3 regions of the Sodalis sp. RH20 genome follow, and region 2 is predicted to be linked to each of the others. Evidence: riboswitches for the same ligand, from Rfam matches in the RefSeq annotation. Region 2 holds a riboswitch; each other region holds the start of a gene.
The links. Region 2 has a riboswitch for thiamine pyrophosphate ahead of thiM (hydroxyethylthiazole kinase). Riboswitches for the same ligand answer to the same signal wherever they lie in the genome.
Positions count from the first base shown of each region.

Region 1: another riboswitch for thiamine pyrophosphate. It lies ahead of thiB (thiamine ABC transporter substrate binding subunit); the one in region 2 lies ahead of thiM (hydroxyethylthiazole kinase).
Region 3: another riboswitch for thiamine pyrophosphate. It lies ahead of thiC (phosphomethylpyrimidine synthase ThiC); the one in region 2 lies ahead of thiM (hydroxyethylthiazole kinase).

Region 1 is NZ_CP178733.1:3,697,697-3,703,464, reverse strand. Features, by position in the region: gene thiP (thiamine/thiamine pyrophosphate ABC transporter permease ThiP) at 1-888, opposite strand, end outside; gene thiB (thiamine ABC transporter substrate binding subunit) at 899-1,879, opposite strand; TPP riboswitch at 1,927-2,044, opposite strand; gene sgrR (HTH-type transcriptional regulator SgrR) at 2,104-3,774, opposite strand; gene sgrT (glucose uptake inhibitor SgrT) at 3,870-4,043, shown strand; gene leuD (3-isopropylmalate dehydratase small subunit) at 4,762-5,364, opposite strand; gene leuC (3-isopropylmalate dehydratase large subunit) at 5,377-5,768, opposite strand, start outside.
Region 2 is NZ_CP178733.1:341,128-346,895, forward strand. Features, by position in the region: gene ACL2XM_RS01635 (quinone oxidoreductase family protein) at 1-783, opposite strand, end outside; gene ACL2XM_RS01640 (N-acetyltransferase family protein) at 986-1,432, opposite strand; gene ACL2XM_RS01645 (helix-turn-helix transcriptional regulator) at 1,857-2,588, shown strand; gene ACL2XM_RS01650 (hypothetical protein) at 2,892-3,119, shown strand; TPP riboswitch at 3,234-3,334, shown strand; gene thiM (hydroxyethylthiazole kinase) at 3,374-4,168, shown strand; gene thiD (bifunctional hydroxymethylpyrimidine kinase/phosphomethylpyrimidine kinase) at 4,165-4,968, shown strand; gene ACL2XM_RS01665 (hypothetical protein) at 4,915-5,768, opposite strand, start outside.
Region 3 is NZ_CP178733.1:4,497,952-4,503,719, forward strand. Features, by position in the region: gene hemE (uroporphyrinogen decarboxylase) at 1-405, opposite strand, end outside; gene nudC (NAD(+) diphosphatase) at 423-1,226, opposite strand; gene rsd (sigma D regulator) at 1,319-1,840, shown strand; TPP riboswitch at 1,885-1,998, shown strand; gene thiC (phosphomethylpyrimidine synthase ThiC) at 2,098-4,020, shown strand; gene thiE (thiamine phosphate synthase) at 4,017-4,667, shown strand; gene ACL2XM_RS20540 (HesA/MoeB/ThiF family protein) at 4,660-5,427, shown strand; gene thiS (sulfur carrier protein ThiS) at 5,424-5,624, shown strand; gene ACL2XM_RS20550 (thiazole synthase) at 5,627-5,768, shown strand, end outside.

The DNA.
Region 1 (5,768 bases), 2.6 Mb from region 2:
CGCCAGCAGCACCAGCGCCAGGACAATAACCAGCGCGTCGGTAAAACGGCGCGCCAGATTATCGCCGGGATTGCGCCACTGGGAAAAATGCGTCGCGCCGACGGGAAACGCGCGGGTCAGCCGTTGGCTGGACAAGACCAGCCCCAGGCAACAGATCATTTGCACCAGGGCCAGCAGCGCCGCGCGGCCGGGATCGTAGTCATAGCTTAAGGCCTGGTAAATCGCCAGCTCAATGGTGGTCGCCCGCGGTCCGCCGCCCAGCGACAGCACCGTGGCAAAACTGGCGAAACACAGCATAAATATCAGCGCCGCCGCAGGCAGCAGTTGACGGCGCAGATAAGGCCACTCAAGAATGCGGAAGAAATGCCAGCCCGCCATGTCCAGCTGCGCGGCCAGCTGGCGCTGCTCCACCGGAATGCCTTCCAGCGCCTGCAACAACAGGCGGGTGGCCAACGGCAGGTTAAAAAATACATGGGCCAGCAGGATCCCCCGCAGGCCGTAGGGTGAAAAACCGTAGGGAATATGCAGCCAGAGGCATAGCTGCGCCAGCCAGCCGTGGCGACCATACACGCTCAGGATGCCGAACACGGCCACCAGCACCGGCAGCACCAGCGTCATGGCGCAAAAGCGCAGCAACAGCAGGCGTCCCGGAAACCGCCGGCGGTAAAGCGCCCGCGCCAAAAAAACGGCGGGCAGCACCGATAGCAGCGCCGACAGCAGCGCCTGCCAAAAGGTAAAACGCAGGACATGCCACAGATAGCTGTCCGACAGCACGTCGCGCCATTGGAGCGTCGGCGCGTTCAGCCACAAGGCGCCGACCGCCGTCAGGGCCACGGCCGTCAGCATCAGCGCGGCCAGCAGTCCCGGCCATAACCAGCGCGGTATCATCGGCCAGGCATCATTGGCTGACGGAACGCAACCAATCCTGGGTCCACGCGCCGCGTTTGGCCGCCACGTCATCCGCGCTGAAATTCAACGTCTTGGCCGGCAATACGTCAAAGCCGGCCGGCAGCGCGGTTTTGATCACCGGATACATCCAGTTGCCGGTGGGAATGGTCTGCTGGAAAGCCGGGGAAACGACAAAACGCATAAACTGCTGCGCCAGCTGCGGATTTTTACTGGCGGCTAATTGTCCGGCCACCTCGACCTGGAGATAGTGGCCTTCGCTGAAGGTCGCCGCCGCATAGTTATCCTTCTTTTCCTCGTTGATATGATAGGCCGGCGACGTGGTATAGCTGAGCACCATGTCCGCTTCTCCTTTCAGGAATAAGCCATAGGCTTCGCTCCAGCCCTTGGGCACGGTAACGGTTTTTTTCGCCAGCCGTTGCCAGGCCTGGGGCGCTTTATCGCCATATACCTGCTGCACCCAGAGCAATAAGCCCAGTCCCGGGGTACTGGTGCGCGGATCTTCGTAAATGATTTTCAGCGCCTGCGGCCCGTCTATCAGCTCATGCAGGCTTTTGGGCGGATTTTTCAGCTTGTTCTTGTCATAGACAAACGCAAAATACCCGTAATCAAAAGGCAGGAAGGTGGGATCATGCCACGCCTGCGGCAAGGTCAGATGAGCGGTATCGACGTTATGCGCCGTAAAGAGATGCGTATCCTGCGCGGGCTTAAGCAGGTTGTTATCCAGGCCCAGCACCACATCCGCGTCGCTGTTCTTGCCTTCGATGCGCAGACGGTTGAGCAGGGCGACGCCATCTTCCTGCACGACATATTTCAGCTCGCAGCCACAGTCTTTTTCAAAGGCGGTTTTTATCGCCGGCCCCGGGCCCCATTCGGAGGCAAAGGAATCATAGGTATAAACCGTCAGGACGGGTTTTGCCAACGCCGGGGCGGCGGCGAGCAATAGCAGGCAGGGTAACCATTTTTTCAACACTTTGCGCTCCTGGAAAAAAAAAGGCGGCAAAGGCGTTTGAGGCGGCAGCGGGACGCACTCTCAAATCCCTTCGCCGGTATTAGCCGGATCAGGTTCGACGGGTATACTCTCAGCTTGCGCGCCGGCTAACGCTATGCCGGACGCTTCGCACCCCGTTGAGAACAAATGCAAGTGTAATGGTTTTATCCCTGGCTTAACAGCCTGTCTTACGTGTCTTACGTGTCTTATGTGTCTTGCGGGTCCGGCGGGGCGAACCAGGCGGATTTGAAATCAAACCATCCCAGCGTATTCATCCTGACCCCGCGCATGCTGCGCTGGCCCTGTAGAATCAGCCAATGATGGAACAGCGGGTGCAGGCGATGGCCGGTGATAAGCGATTGGCACCATTGCGCCATGGACAGGCCCTTGCCGCGCCATTTCTCCAGCGCGTCTCTAAGGTCGGCCGGCAGGCAATGATGCATCAGCGGCATCTCGTAAAAGCTGGCGAACAGGGAATAATCCAGCGGCAGGTAAAAATTAGCGCTGCCGAGCCATAAATCGCTCTCGGCCTCACCGTTATGCCAGGCGGCATAATCCACGGTATTGATCACCAGCGCGATGTCCTGCCGGGCCAGCACCGCACCGAGCGCGCGGCAAAGATCATCGAATTCCGAATGGGCGCGATAAACCGTCAGGGTGATGCTGCGCAGCTCCGCGGGCCTTGGCCGCGGTTGCGCGACCCGGCTATGGCGCCAGCGCGGCAGGATACCGTAGGCCGGCGACCAGTAATGCTGGTAGGCCGATCCCGCCTCGGTCAGCATGGCGATGGGATCGATATTTTCACTCAGCCAGCGGCGGGTATCATCGTTTTGCATCAGCGGCGAACGGGCATCAAACAGCAGGAAATAGCAGCCTTCCTCCAGCCGGGTTTCCAATTGACCCGGGGTGCTGTTATCCGCCTGGAGCTGGACGCCGGAATAGCTCAGCTCGGCGGTGAGTTCCGGCAAGATCCAGATATTCACTTCATCAATCAGTGCGCGATAGCCGAAATAATCATCAAAGGCGCGAATCTTCAATAAGCTTTCCCGGTTGTCGATCACCGCATAGGGTCCGGTGCCGACGGGACGGCGGACGAAGTCCGGCATCGTCTCCCATTCCTGCGGCAAAATCATGGCCGGCACGCTGCCCAATAGCCAGGGCAGCCAGTCGTCCGCGGCGGTCAGGGCGACATCAACGGTATTGGGGATGGCGGACGAGACAGCTTTTATATGGCAAAACAGCGGATTTCCCCGCAGGCGCAGCAGCGAGCTGCACACATCCTGCGGCGTCAGTTCCCGCCCATGATGAAAATGGATCGCCGGACGCAGGTAAAAGCGCCATAACAACGGCGAAATTTGCTGCCAATGATGGGCGAGGTCCGCTTCCAGTTCCCCATTTTCCTCATTTATTTTGGTCAGGCCGCTGAAAATCTGCCGCACGATGTGGTTCTCAGAACGCCGCAAAGGACTGCCGGGCAGCAGGTTCAGCAGCGGGCGATAATACAGTACCCGCAATATGTGCTTGCCCTGGCGGAAGCTGCGGCCCAGATGGGAAAGCAGCATCTGGCGTACCCTGTCCTTATCGCCCACCAGTTGGACCAACTGCTCGATGCGATCCTGCTCCAGCAGATCCTCCGCCCGCTGCTGTTGCAACGCCAGGCCGGTATAGTGAAAGGTCAGCTGCGAGCGCTTGCCGCGCCCGGCTGTCGCCTGCCACTGCAGCCAGCCCATTTCCTGCATGGTTTTCAGCAGCGTACGCACATGCCGGCGCGTACAGCTCAGCGCCTGCGCCAGTTCGTTCAGGGTGGTTTCCTGTGTCTTGCCCTGGCAGCTTTGCCACAGGCGGATAAATTGTTGCTGCAGGCGTGGCGAGGACATAAAAGAGGAACACTCCTTAAAAAGTCATCTGTTTTTCTTCCGGTATCTTAAGCCGATACTGGTCGTGTCGAAAGGGCAGAATAGGGATTGTAACGATGAAAATAGCCAATTTGCGCCGGTTTTATCAGCATTATTTTATCGCCATCTGCGGGCGCGGCGTGATCCGTCCCGACAGGGGCCGCAGCGGACAGCGCATGGCGCTGTTGTTACAGGTAACCCAATGGCATACGGATTCACTGTCCGAGCAGGAATACCGGGAGTGGATGTGATGTCTCGTGGCGGGGGGTGATATAAAAGTCCTGCGGTATTTTCGCTTGCCGTAAGTTTGGTTTTATATGTTGAGCCGGGCACTGGCAAGCGACAAGGGGATGGCAGTCGCGCCATCCCCTTGACCCCGCGCTCCCGGCAGATCGCGCGCCGCAAGCGGTACCTTCCTGCGCCGGATCCACCTTTTCGCACCGGCCCGTACGCGCTCCCGGCGCGAACGGGCCTCTCGCCGCGTCCAGCGGCTCGTGCCGGTGGAACCGGCTCCGTCAGCGCGCTCAATGCCGGCCAAAGGGCCGCTCCCCTTATCACCGGCGTTCACATTCCAGGCATTTAAGTTACCGGCGTATAAATTCCCGGCATTTAAGTTACCGGCATACAAATTCCCGGCGTTCAAATAAAGACTTTTTAATTACAGACGTTGGTTTTGACGTTGTACCGGCATAAAGTGCGCTGGCGGCACAATGCCCGGCTGGATGAGCCGCCGGGAGCGGCGAAAGCTAAGGGTCGCGCCGGGAGCGCGTCCCGTGCGGTCCATAAGAAGGGATATTGTGACGCCAGGGACCGCGCAGCGGCGCACGATCTGCCGGAAGCCCGGGAGACAAGAGGGATGGGCTAGCATCCCTCTTGTCGCTTGCCTGCACCAGGCAACAGGGAACGCCGCTGCTAGCGGCAAGAGAAACCTGCTCCCAGCGTACCCACGCCGTCGCCAGCAATCGACACTTAGTGCAAAAACGCCGGCTGGCTCGCCTCATAATCCGCAATCGCGCCTTCATGCTGCAACGTCAGTCCGATACTGTCCAGCCCGTTGATCATGCAATGCTTGCGAAACGCATCGATCTCGAACGGATAGCTCTTCTCGCCGGCAATGACCCGCTGGTGTTCCAAATCCACCGTGAAGGTGATGCCTTCATTGGCCGCGACCAGGAGGAACAGTTCATCCACCTGCTGCGGCGACAACGTAATGGGCAGCAGTTGGCTGTTAAAGCTGTTGCCGTAAAAAATATCGGCAAAGCTTGGCGCGATGATCGCCTGAAAGCCGTAATCGGCCAACGCCCAAGGCGCATGTTCACGCGACGAGCCGCAGCCGAAGTTTTCCCGCGCCAGTAAAATGCTGGCGCCGCGATAGCGCGGTTTATTCAGTACAAAGTCGGGATTGGGCACCTTGCCGGCGTCGTCGAGAAAACGCCAGTCGTTAAACAGATGTTGGCCGAAACCGGTGCGGGTGACCTTTTGTAAAAACTGTTTCGGAATAATGGCGTCGGTATCCACGTTAGCGGCATCCAACGGCGCCACCAGCCCGGTATGTTGGGTAAATTTTGCCATAAAACTGTCTCCTTAATTCAATTCGCGAATGTCGGCAAAATGACCGGTAACCGCCGCCGCCGCCGCCATGGCCGGACTGACCAGATGAGTTCTGCCGCCGCGACCCTGGCGCCCTTCGAAATTACGATTGCTGGTGGATGCGCAACGCTCGCCTGGGTTAAGACGATCGTTATTCATGGCCAGGCACATGGAGCAGCCGGGTAAACGCCATTCAAAGCCGGCGTCCAAAAAGATTTTGTCCAGGCCTTCGGCTTCCGCCTGGGCCTTGACCGGTCCGGAACCCGGCACCACGATGGCCTGTACGCCGGTGGCGACGCGGCGCCCCTTGGCTACGGCGGCGGCCGCGCGTAAATCCTCGATGCGCGAGTTGGTGCAGGAACCGATAAACACTTTATCGATAGCCA
Region 2 (5,768 bases):
GCCCATCAGCTGCAATGCGGACGACCGCAACGCCGCCCCCGGCAGGATGATATCGGCCCCGCTTAACGAGCCGATTTGCACAAAACGAATCGGCACGCCCTCAGGACCGGCCTTGGCGGCGGCTATAGCCAGCGTTTGCGCGCTAACCCCCCATAAATAATCCAGCACGATATCGACGCCCTGGCGAAATTCGTGCGTAAAGGCCTGCTCCTGGGCGTTCAAATCCTGGACCAGCGGAATCGTCACGTCGGCGCCAAGACGGCGAAGATCGCCGAACGATGCGGTCCGGCGTCCCGTCGCAATGATTTTCCCGGCGCCGAGATGCCGGGCAATCTGGATTGCCAGGCGGCCGGACGTGCCCGCGGCGCCGTTAATCAGCACCGTTTCACCCCCGCGCAGCCGGGCGCGTTCCACCAGGGCCGCCCATGACGACATGCCCGGTATGGCCATGGCGGCGGCGGAAACCTCGTCCAGGTCGTCCGGCAGGGCGATGCAATGGCCCGCGTCCACCAGGCATTGCTCGGCCATGGCGCCGTAAGGCTGCTCCGGCAACAGAAAATAGACGCGCCGGCCGTCTTGCGTGATGCCGGTGCCATCGATGCCGGGAATAAACGGCAGCGCGCTGTCGGCGCTGTAATGCGCGCCCGACGCGCGATTCCTGGTGATGTGGCTCAGCGACGACGCGCTGACGCGGATCAGGCTTTTGCCCGGCGCGGGCGCTGGTTCACTGAAGTCTCCGTAGACGGGGGGCTGGCCCGCCGTTGTTACGATCGCTGCTTTCATTCCGTTTCACCCCTGGGCGCGAATCCGGCCATCCCCGATGGCAACCGGGTTCAAATGGATAATATGTGTATTATGCACATACATGGTCGCCAGGAAAAGCCGCACAGAAGAATAAATCGTCACGGCAACAGACGCCCGCGCATCGTCCTGTAACCCCAAGACGGGGGCAGCGGCCACGAAAACGCGGCGCGGGCGCGCCTGGCTACTGCTGCCGTATCCTGCGGTGCATCAGATAATATTTGCCGTGCTCGGAAACGCCGGATGAGATAATCGTCCAGCCGTGACGCAGATAGAATTGCTGCGCGCCCACATTCTCCTGCAGGCATTTAAGCGCCATGGTGCCGCGGCAGAGCGGATAGCACGCCGTCAGCAGCGCGGTGGCTACCCCGCGGCGCTGCCAGGCAGGATCGACAAACAAATTATGCAAAAAGCTGTCCGGCAGCCAAAGCGAGGCAAAACCGGCAATATGGCCCTGTATTTCGGCGACGATGATCTTTTCATCGAACGTGGCGCCGTCAAAATCCTCCAGCCGCCACTGCCGGTTATCAAGCCAGGTCCAGCCGGCCTTGCGTGCCGACAGATAGAGAGTACGCAGAAAAGGACGATCCGCTTCCCGGTAATCCCTGACAACCACATCCTCTTTTTTCATCTGAAACCTTAGTTAACTTATTGATTTGTTACCTTCTCAGTATCAAGTTTAACTTATAGATGGAATAAATAATATTGTGCTTATTATTTCCAGGCGGTATAGGATGCGGTGCCGGCGCGGTGCGGTCCGTCGGCAGGCGATCGCGATTATTATCCGGTCGCATCTAGCTGAAGCTTAAACTAGATTAATATAAACGCGGGATGCCGCTGAGGATAAACCGTCTTAAACACCGGTATGAGGGTAGCGCAAGCCCTGGGCGGCAGTCATTAGCGCCGCAATGATTGATAAAACTGTTAGAGGTTGCATCCATAGCCTGCCTCTTATATTATCCAAAATCCCACCGGTATTACATGTTGAAACTGCTCTTTATTACCCCTTATGGATAATAAATGATGAGTGTTAGTTAATATGGCAGGCATATTTTATGGAAAAACCCTTAGAGAATAATCAAGATTTCTTTATCCAAACGATGAAAATAGAAATCAAACTTTATCTTCAGCAGATATTCAAGAACGCCAACGCGTTCTGTTTTGCCTACTTTATGATGAATAAAAGCGATAACTTCCCAGCCTATATAATATCCGACTACCCCAGCGGCTGGCTGAATCAATACCGCAGTTACGGTTATCAAAAAATCGACCCGGTGATGCTCATCGCCTGCCGGAAATTCACCCCTTTTTTTTGGCCTGATAATCCGTCGATAATACAAGAGCATAGCTTTTTCAGGCTGTCAAAATATTACCGGCTTGACAGCGGCTACACTTTTACGTTGCATGATTGCGATAACAACCTGGCTACATTAAGCATCAGCAACCGCCAGGGAAAGGAGGACTTTTATCATTTCATTGAGCAAAACAAAGAAAGACTGCAGATGCTGCTGATTAGCACTCATGATAAGGTATTGAACTTTATGCAAAATACGTTGCCCGACGCCACGTCCCATGGCGAGAGATCACACGTCCAGGCGCTGTCTCCCCGGGAAAAAGAAGTATTATTCTGGGCCAGTGTCGGAAAAACCTATGGCGAGGTCGCGACCATCCTGGCAATACGCGAGGGAACGGTAAAATTTCATATCAGAAATATTATTGATAAGCTAGGCGTTACGAATGCAAAACATGCCATCAGCCGGGCCACGGAACTTAAATTATTTGGTTAACTATCCATTTATCATTTCGCGCAACGCGATCACAACCCTGTCCATCTGTGGGAGTTTTATTATGCTGTCGGCTTAAAATGGACAGCGTTGCCAATATATTTGCAATCATTTATATAGTGTTTAAGATGCAGGCGTTGCCGCGAGAAATTTGATGCTATCATTGCCCGGTGATTCTTCTGGCTGTTGAAGGTAGGCATGATTAGATTCTGTCTTTTTAATTTATTAGCTTTGTTTTCATTAACGGCATATTCCTCTGAGCATCTCCATAAAATAATTTTAATCGATCTCATGAATAATAAGCCAATGTTTTGTCATGCTGAGCCCCGTTGGCGCTTTTCCCCGCCGATAAAAGACGATCCCTGGCTGGCCGGGCGGTTAAGCGCGCTGGCCGAGGCGGGATTTGCCCGCCTGGAGGGGGCCGGGGACAGTGCGCAGTGGTGGTTGACGCCCACCGGCGCCACGGGTGCGCAATTCTGCGGGGACGTTTGTTACGGCCGGATGTTGGTCAGTCCCCAGCGGCCCTGCTCATAGCCTTATTATTAAGTCTGCTGATAATTGTGTTTATGAGATCGACGCCGGCGGAGGGACCAGGCTCCGCCGGCAAACTCACCATTGATCTTTTCTCCCGCCCGCCGGATAATCATGCCACTTGACTCGGGGTGTCCGCCGCTGTGCGCCGGACTGAGATTTTACCCGTATGACCTGATCTGGATAATGCCAGCGTAGGGAAGTCACGGCCTGTTGTCCCGCCGGGTCCGTCTTCCTCAGCGCCGGCTGGGAGCGCTATGATTACCGAACCTGCCGAACTGCCCGGCTTAGCCGCCGCGTCTTCCCTTACCCTGCTGCGCCAGCGCAAGCCATTAGTCCATTGTATGACCAATGACGTGGTACAGGCGTTTACCGCCAATGCGCTCCTGGCCGTCGGCGCCGCCCCGGCCATGGTGATCGAACCCTGTGAGGCGGTTCAGTTCGCCGCCATGGCCGATGCGCTGCTGGTGAATATCGGCACGCTGACCGCGCCGCGGGCCGAGGCGATGATGGCCGCCATTACGTCGGCCAATCAGGCCGGCACGCCATGGGTGCTGGATCCGGTGGCCGTGGGCGCATTAACCTTCCGTACTGAATTCGCCCGGGGCGTATTGCCGTTAAAACCCGCCGCCATTCGCGCCAATGCCTCGGAAATCCTGGCGCTGGCCGGGCAGCCGGCCCTGGGCCGCGGCGTGGACAGCGCCGACGACTCCCGCCTCGCCCTGCCTTTTGCCCGCCGGCTGGCCGCGGACTATGGCACCCTGGTCGCGGTTACCGGCCGGGTGGACTTTATCACCGACGGCGATCGGGTCTGGTCCGTGACCGACGGCGACGCCATGATGACGCGCGTCACCGGTACTGGCTGCGCCTTATCGGCCGTGGCGGCGGCGTTTTGCGCCCTGCCGGGCGATCGGTTGCAGCATCTGGCCGCCGCCTGCAGGATCATGGCGCTGGCCGGGCGGTTAACCGCCCGGGACGCGGCGGGTCCGGGCAGCTTTGCCGTCGGCTTCCTCGACCGGCTGTACGGCCTGCAGGAGGAGGATATACCATGAAGCGCTGCCATAACCTGCTCAGTATCGCCGGCACCGATCCCAGCGGCGGCGCCGGTATCCAGGCTGATTTAAAAACCTTCTCGGCGCTTGGCGCCTATGGCGCCACGGTCATCACCGCGCTGGTGGCGCAAAATACCCGCGGCGTGCAGTCCATCTATCCTATCAGCGCTGAATTCGTCGCCGCCCAGCTGGATTCCGTGCTCGGGGACCTGCGTATCGACAGCGCCAAAATCGGCATGCTCGGGCAGGCGGACATCGTGCGGACGGTGGCGGCAAAACTGCGGCAATATCCCATACCCTATGTGGTGCTCGATACCGTGATGGTGGCGAAAAGCGGCGATTTCCTGCTGTCGCCGGATGCCGTGAGCGCCGTGCGGGATGTCTTATTGCCGCTGGCGTCCATCATCACCCCTAATTTGCCGGAAGCGGCGGCGCTGCTGGGCTGCCGCGCCGCCGCCAGCGAGGAGGAAATGCGCCGGCAGGGCCGGGAACTCCTGGCCTACGGCTGCCAGGCGGTGGTGATGAAGGGCGGCCACCTGCATGGCGACTCCAGTCCCGACTGGCTTATCACCGCCACGGACGAACGGCGTTTCGACGCCGTCAGGGTGAACACCCGGCATACCCATGGCACCGGTTGCACGCTCTCCGCCGCGCTGGCGGCCCTGCGTCCGCTGCATGACGACTGGGCGCAAACGCTCGCGGCGGCCAAAGCCTGGCTGCAGCAGGCGCTGCTACATGCGGATGATCTACAGGTCGGGCAGGGGATCGGGCCGGTCCATCATTTCCACCAGTGGTGGTGACATTCCGGTGAGAATGCCCTGGGCAAAGTTAAGCAGCGAGCGGGCGTCGTGCAGATGCCGGGCGTCGAAGGCGTTGAGCAAATAACTGTTCTCGCCGCGGTGCGGGCGGATGCGCAATGACGGCAGGGGCGTGCCGCCCCGGTATTCCGGTACCGCCGTATAGATATACCCCGGCTGCATCTGGTTGTCTTCATCGCGCCATAATAATTGCAGCGCCGGATAAGGGCCGAGACAGCGGCCGATAAAGACATTCCCGGCCCAGAAACCTTCGTACTCGCCGTCTTTTTGCAGTCGTTTTTCGCTGAACACCGGCGCGTTGATCAAGCCTGATAGCTGGTCGGGCGTTAACGTCTGCAGCAGCTGATGCCACAGCGGATTGCCGTTTTCCAACTGCCAGCAGGCCATGCCGATATAGTCGTTAAGCGCCTGCCAGTCCTGCTCCAGCATGCGCTTGACCGGCTTATCGGTCATATTGCGAAACTGCATCAGCGGGCTGACCATATCGCCCAGCGTATTGTAGGTAATCAGCGTCATGGTGCGCGGATTGCGGCGCAGCGACAGCCAAAGGATTAATTTTGGGATGCGGAACTCAATGGATTGCACGCTGAGCCGGTACTGGTTCTCTTTGGTCAACACAAAACCGTTGGAGGTGCCGCGCTTTTCGCGGTAGTTATGGATAACCACCACGCTGTGGGGCCCCATCCAGCCGGTAATATAATGTTCTTTGTCACTCTGGGTGACTTTCATATCCTCGACCATGTCGCACAGGCTTTTTTCCGTCAGCGTCTCCAGGGGATGGG
Region 3 (5,768 bases), 1.8 Mb from region 2:
CAGGTTGCGCCGGATGGTGCGTACGGCGTCCATCACATACCCCAGCTCCACCTCCGGATCCGGTATCGGCAACTGCTCCACGTCGGCTTTACAGGTAATCGGACGGGCAAAGCACGGCCCCTCCCCCTGTTCAAAATACAATTCCAGTCCCATGGCGTCGGGAACCGTCAGGATATCCGAAAACAGGATCGCGGCATCAAGCGGAAAACGACGCAACGGCTGCAAGGTCACTTCACAGGCCAGTTCGGCATTCCTGCACAGTGACATAAAATCACCGGCCTCGGCGCGGGTGGCTTTATATTCCGGCAGATAACGCCCGGCCTGGCGCATCATCCATACGGGCGTGACATCAACAGGCTGGCGCAGCAGGGCGCGCAGATAGCGGTCGTTCTTCAGTTCATGCATACAGGATTCCCTTGCAGTTATGAATGGAGTGTAGCATGCGGGCCGTCATTTTCCCGATCGGCGCGGCAGAGCGCGACCGTGTCCTCAATTAAGCGCCTGGCCACGGTGCCGGGCGGCGGCAGCAGGGGCAGCGCGTCATAACGGTACCAGCCGGCATCAAGGATTTCATTATGATCGGGGGTGATTTCGCCGCCGGCGTACTCCGCCATAAACGCCATCATCAGCGAATGCGGGAAAGGCCAGGGCTGCGAGGTGACATAACGGACGTTTTTCACCTTAATCCGCGTCTCCTCCATGACCTCGCGGGCCACGGTCTGCTCCAGGGTTTCCCCCACCTCGGCAAAACCGGCCAGCACCGTGTAAATGCCGCCGCGATGGCGGGTATGCTGGGCCAGCAGGATATCGTCGCCGCGGCGGATCGCCACGATAATACAGGGCGCGATTTGCGGATAATACCGTTCATGGCAATGATCGCACAGGCAGGCCCATTCCCGGTTACTGACGCGCATCTCATGGCCGCAGTAGCCGCAATAGCGATGGGAACGATAAAACTCCGCCAGTTGCACGCCCCGGCCCGCCAGTTGGAACAAGCCTGGGTCGCTATCGATGATCTGGCGCACCGAGCCCATATCCCGGGGCATGGCGTGGCGTACCAGCCAGGCGGGCGACCCCTCCCATTCGCCGATAAGCGTCGCTGTCAATCCTTGAAGTGACCAGGCCGATGCCGTTCCAAATGGCAGTTCCCCCTTGGGTAACCACAATTTGCTGTCCTGGCTGACGATCCACCAGCCATTTTCGCTACCGTTGAGTTCTTGTTCCATTTTAGTTGCACTACCTCTTATTCACTGGCAAGCTAGAAATTAGCTTTAATTGATGAGTAACGCAGCGTTACTTTATTACATCGGAGTCAATCATGCTAAACCAGCTGGACATTCTGGCTCAACGCGTTGGCGGCAGTAACGAACTGATCGATCAGTGGATACTGGCCCGCAGGAAGTTGCTCATTGCGTATTACCATCTCATCGGTCTTAAGCCCAATAAAGAAAAGCATACTCCCCTGGACGAAAACGCGCTGGACGACTTTTGCCATAAACTGGTGGACTACCTTTCCGCCGGCCATTTCCATATCTACGATCGTATCGTTCAGGACGCGGACGATACCAGCAGCAGCAAAAGAATCATCAGTACCCAGTTGTATCCGGCGTTGCAGGAAAATACCAAACAAATCATGGCATTTTATGATAGCCAATTGGAAACGGCCATCGATCATGATAACTGTATGGAGTTCCAACAGGCGCTTTCCGGCGTGGGCGAGGCCCTGGCCACGCGTTTTGCCCTGGAGGACAAACTGATCCAGCAGGCGCTGGAATATAAAGCGGACTACCTGGCCTCGGTGCCGGCCGCCAATAATCCGGACGTATCGCGTCTGGCGTAATTTTGCGGTAAGCAGTAAGTCGTAACCGGTCCTTCACGGGCCGCTATATCTTGTCGGAGTGCCTAGCGCGTACATTACGCCAGGCTGAGACCGTTAATTCGGGATCCGCGGAACCTGATCGGGTTAATACCTGCGAAGGGAACAAGAGTAAAGCAACGCTTTGATTTATAGTCTATTTTGCTAAATTCAAAGCCCGGCCTCATTACTCCCGTAGCGCTCCTGACAAGCAATTTTCCCGTTTATTGTGAGGAATTGCTATGTCGTTATCCAAAACCACCCCTTCCCGCCGTGAGCAGCGCGCCCAGGCGCAGGAATTCATCCATCGTCTGAAAGGCGAAGCCTTCCCCAACTCCCGGCGTATTTATCTCCAGGGCAACAGCGCCGACATCCGGGTGCCGATGCGGGAGATCGCGCTTAGCCCCACGCTTATCGGCGGCAACGGCAAAACGCCGCGCTACGAAGAAAACGAGCCGGTGCCGGTATACGACACCGCCGGACCCTATGGCGATCCGGCGACAGAGATAGACGTGCGCGCCGGCCTTCACCGCCTGCGTTCTGGCTGGATTGAGCAGCGCGGGGACAGCGAGGCGTTGAACAGCCTAAGCTCGCGTTATACCGGCGAACGCCGGGCCGACGAGGGCCTGGATGAGGTTCGTTTCGCCCCCAGCCATACGCCGCGGCGCGCCAAATCCGGCCGGCGCGTCACGCAATTGCATTATGCCCGCGCTGGCGTCATTACGCCGGAAATGGAGTTTATCGCCCTGCGGGAAAATATGGGCCGTGAACGCATCCGCGGCGACGTATTGCTGCAACAGCATCCCGGCCAGAGCTTCGGCGCGCATTTGCCGCCGGATATTACCCCGGAGTTCGTGCGCCGGGAAGTGGCCGACGGTCGTGCCATTATCCCCGCCAATATCAACCATCCGGAGTCGGAGCCGATGATTATCGGCCGCAATTTCCTGGTCAAGGTCAACGCCAATATCGGCAACTCGGCCGTCAGTTCATCCATTGAGGAAGAGGTCGAGAAGCTGGTCTGGGCGACCCGTTGGGGAGCGGATACGGTGATGGACCTGTCCACCGGCCGCTATATCCATGAAACCCGCGAGTGGATCCTGCGCAACAGTCCGGTGCCCATCGGCACGGTGCCCATCTACCAGGCGCTGGAAAAAGTCAACGGCGTGGCGGAAAACCTGACCTGGGAATGCTTTCGCGACACCTTGCTCGAGCAGGCGGAACAGGGCGTGGACTATTTTACCATCCATGCCGGCGTGCTGTTGCGTTACGTGCCGATGACCGCCAAACGGTTGACCGGCATCGTGTCGCGCGGCGGATCCATTATGGCCAAATGGTGCCTGTCGCATCACCAGGAAAGCTTCCTGTACGAGCATTTTCGCGATATTTGCCAGATTTGCGCCGACTACGACGTCTCATTATCCCTCGGGGACGGCCTGCGTCCCGGCTCCATCCAGGATGCCAACGACGAAGCGCAGTTTGCCGAACTCTATACCCTGGGCGAATTGACCAAAGTTGCCTGGGAGTACGACGTGCAGGTGATGATCGAAGGCCCTGGCCATGTTCCCATGCAGATGATCCGGCGCAACATGACCGAACAGCTGGAGCATTGCCACGAAGCGCCGTTTTATACCCTGGGGCCGCTGACCACCGATATCGCGCCGGGTTACGACCATTTTACCTCCGGCATCGGCGCCGCGCTTATCGGCTGGTTCGGCTGTGCGATGCTGTGCTACGTCACGCCGAAAGAGCATCTGGGCCTGCCGAACAAAGAAGATGTTAAGCAGGGGCTTATTACCTATAAAATCGCCGCTCACGCCGCCGATCTGGCCAAAGGCCATCCCGGGGCGCAAATACGCGATAACGCCATGTCCAAGGCACGCTTTGAATTCCGTTGGGAGGACCAGTTTAATCTGGCCCTGGATCCGGCCACCGCCCGCGCCTATCACGATGAAACGCTGCCGCAGGAATCCGGCAAAGTAGCCCATTTTTGCTCCATGTGCGGTCCGAAATTCTGCTCGATGAAAATCTCCCAGGAGGTCAGGGATTATGCCGCCGCCCAGGCGATTGAGGTACGGGAAAGCGGCATGGCGGAGATGTCGTCGGCGTTTCGCGCCAGCGGCGGGGAAATCTATCTTGCGCCTGAGGATACGGGGGTGGCGAAATGATTGCGCCCGACGCGCCCTTTGCGGCGACCGAGCCCAGGCTCGGGCTCTATCCGGTAGTGGATTCGCTGGCATGGCTGGTCCGGCTGCTGGACGCCGGCGTCGCCACGCTGCAGTTGCGCATCAAGGACCAGCCGGAAGACCGGGTCGAACCGGATATCGAGGCCGCGATTTTGCTGGGACGGAAATACCGCGCCCGGATTTTCATCAACGATTATTGGCGGCTGGCGGTTAAACACGGCGCCTATGGCGTGCACCTGGGACAAGAGGATTTGGCTACGGCGGATTTGGCCGTCATCCAGCGCGCCGGATTGCGACTCGGTCTTTCCACCCACGACGATAGCGAACTGGCCCGCGCTTTGGCGCTACAGCCATCCTATATCGCGCTCGGCCATATCTTCCCTACCCAGACCAAAGCCATGCCGTCACAGCCGCAGGGCCTGGCGGAGCTGAAACGCCTGGTGGCCGGCATGCCCGGCATCTCCACCGTGGCCATCGGCGGTATTGGTATCGATCGGGTGGACGACGTGCTGCGCTGCGGCGTCGGCAGCATCGCGGTGGTCAGCGCCATCACCAAGGCCGCCGACTGGCGGCAGGCGACCGCCACGTTATTGCGGAAAATCGAAGGCCGGGAGGTGCGCAATGCTTAGCGACCAGGCTTTTTTGCGCTACAGCCGCCAATTGCTGCTGGAGGAGATAGGCCCCGGAGGCCAGGAGCATCTGAGCGCAGCAACCGTGCTGATCGCCGGACTGGGCGGCCTGGGCTCGCCGGCGGCGCTCTATCTTGCCGCCGCCGGGGTCGGCACGCTGCTGCTGGCCGACGACGATAACCTGGACGTGAGCAATCTCCAGCGCCAAATCCTTTATCGCACCGGGGATATCGCCCGGCCCAAGGCGGCGGCGGCGCTACGGCAGCTGCAGGCGCTTAATCCCCTGGGCCATTATGTCGCGCTGAGCCGGCGCCTGGCCGGGGATGACCTCGATCAGGCGGTGGCGCTGGCCGATATGGTACTGGACTGCAGTGATAATATGCAGACCCGTCACGACATCAATGCCGCCTGTATCCGCCGGGGGAAAACCCTGGTCAGCGCCAGCGCGGTGGGGTTCAGCGGTCAATTGCTGGTGCTGCGGCCGCCCTACCGGCACGGCTGTTATGCCTGCCTGTTTCCCGACGCCGTCGAGCCGCGGCGTAATTGCCGCACCGCGGGCGTGCTCGGGCCGTTGGTCGGCATCATGGGCGCCATGCAGGCCCTGGAGACGATCAAAATCCTGTGCGGCATGCCGTCTACGCTGGACGGCCAGCTGCGGCTGTTCGACGGCAAGTCGATGAACTGGCGCACCCTGCGCCTGTCCCGCGCGGCCGGCTGTCCGGTGTGCGCCGCGGCGGTTCAGCGGGAAGAGGCGCTATGAACATTACCCTTAACGATACCCCCGTCGCGCTTTCAGGCACGCCCTCGCTGCTGGACATGCTGGAGCTGCTCGGCCACCCGCCCGAGGGCAGCGCGCTGGCGGTCAATCAAACCATTATTCCCCGTAGCCGGTGGGCCCAACAGCCGGTAAACGAGGGCGACGATATCTTACTTTTCCAGGCCATTGCCGGAGGCTGACCATGTTAACCATTGCCGATACCACTTTTACGTCCCGGCTGTTTACCGGCACCGGTAAATTCGCCACCGCGGAATTAATGCGGCAAGCCATCGCCGCGTCCGGCAGCCAATTGGTCACCCTGGCGATGCGCCGGGTGGACCTGC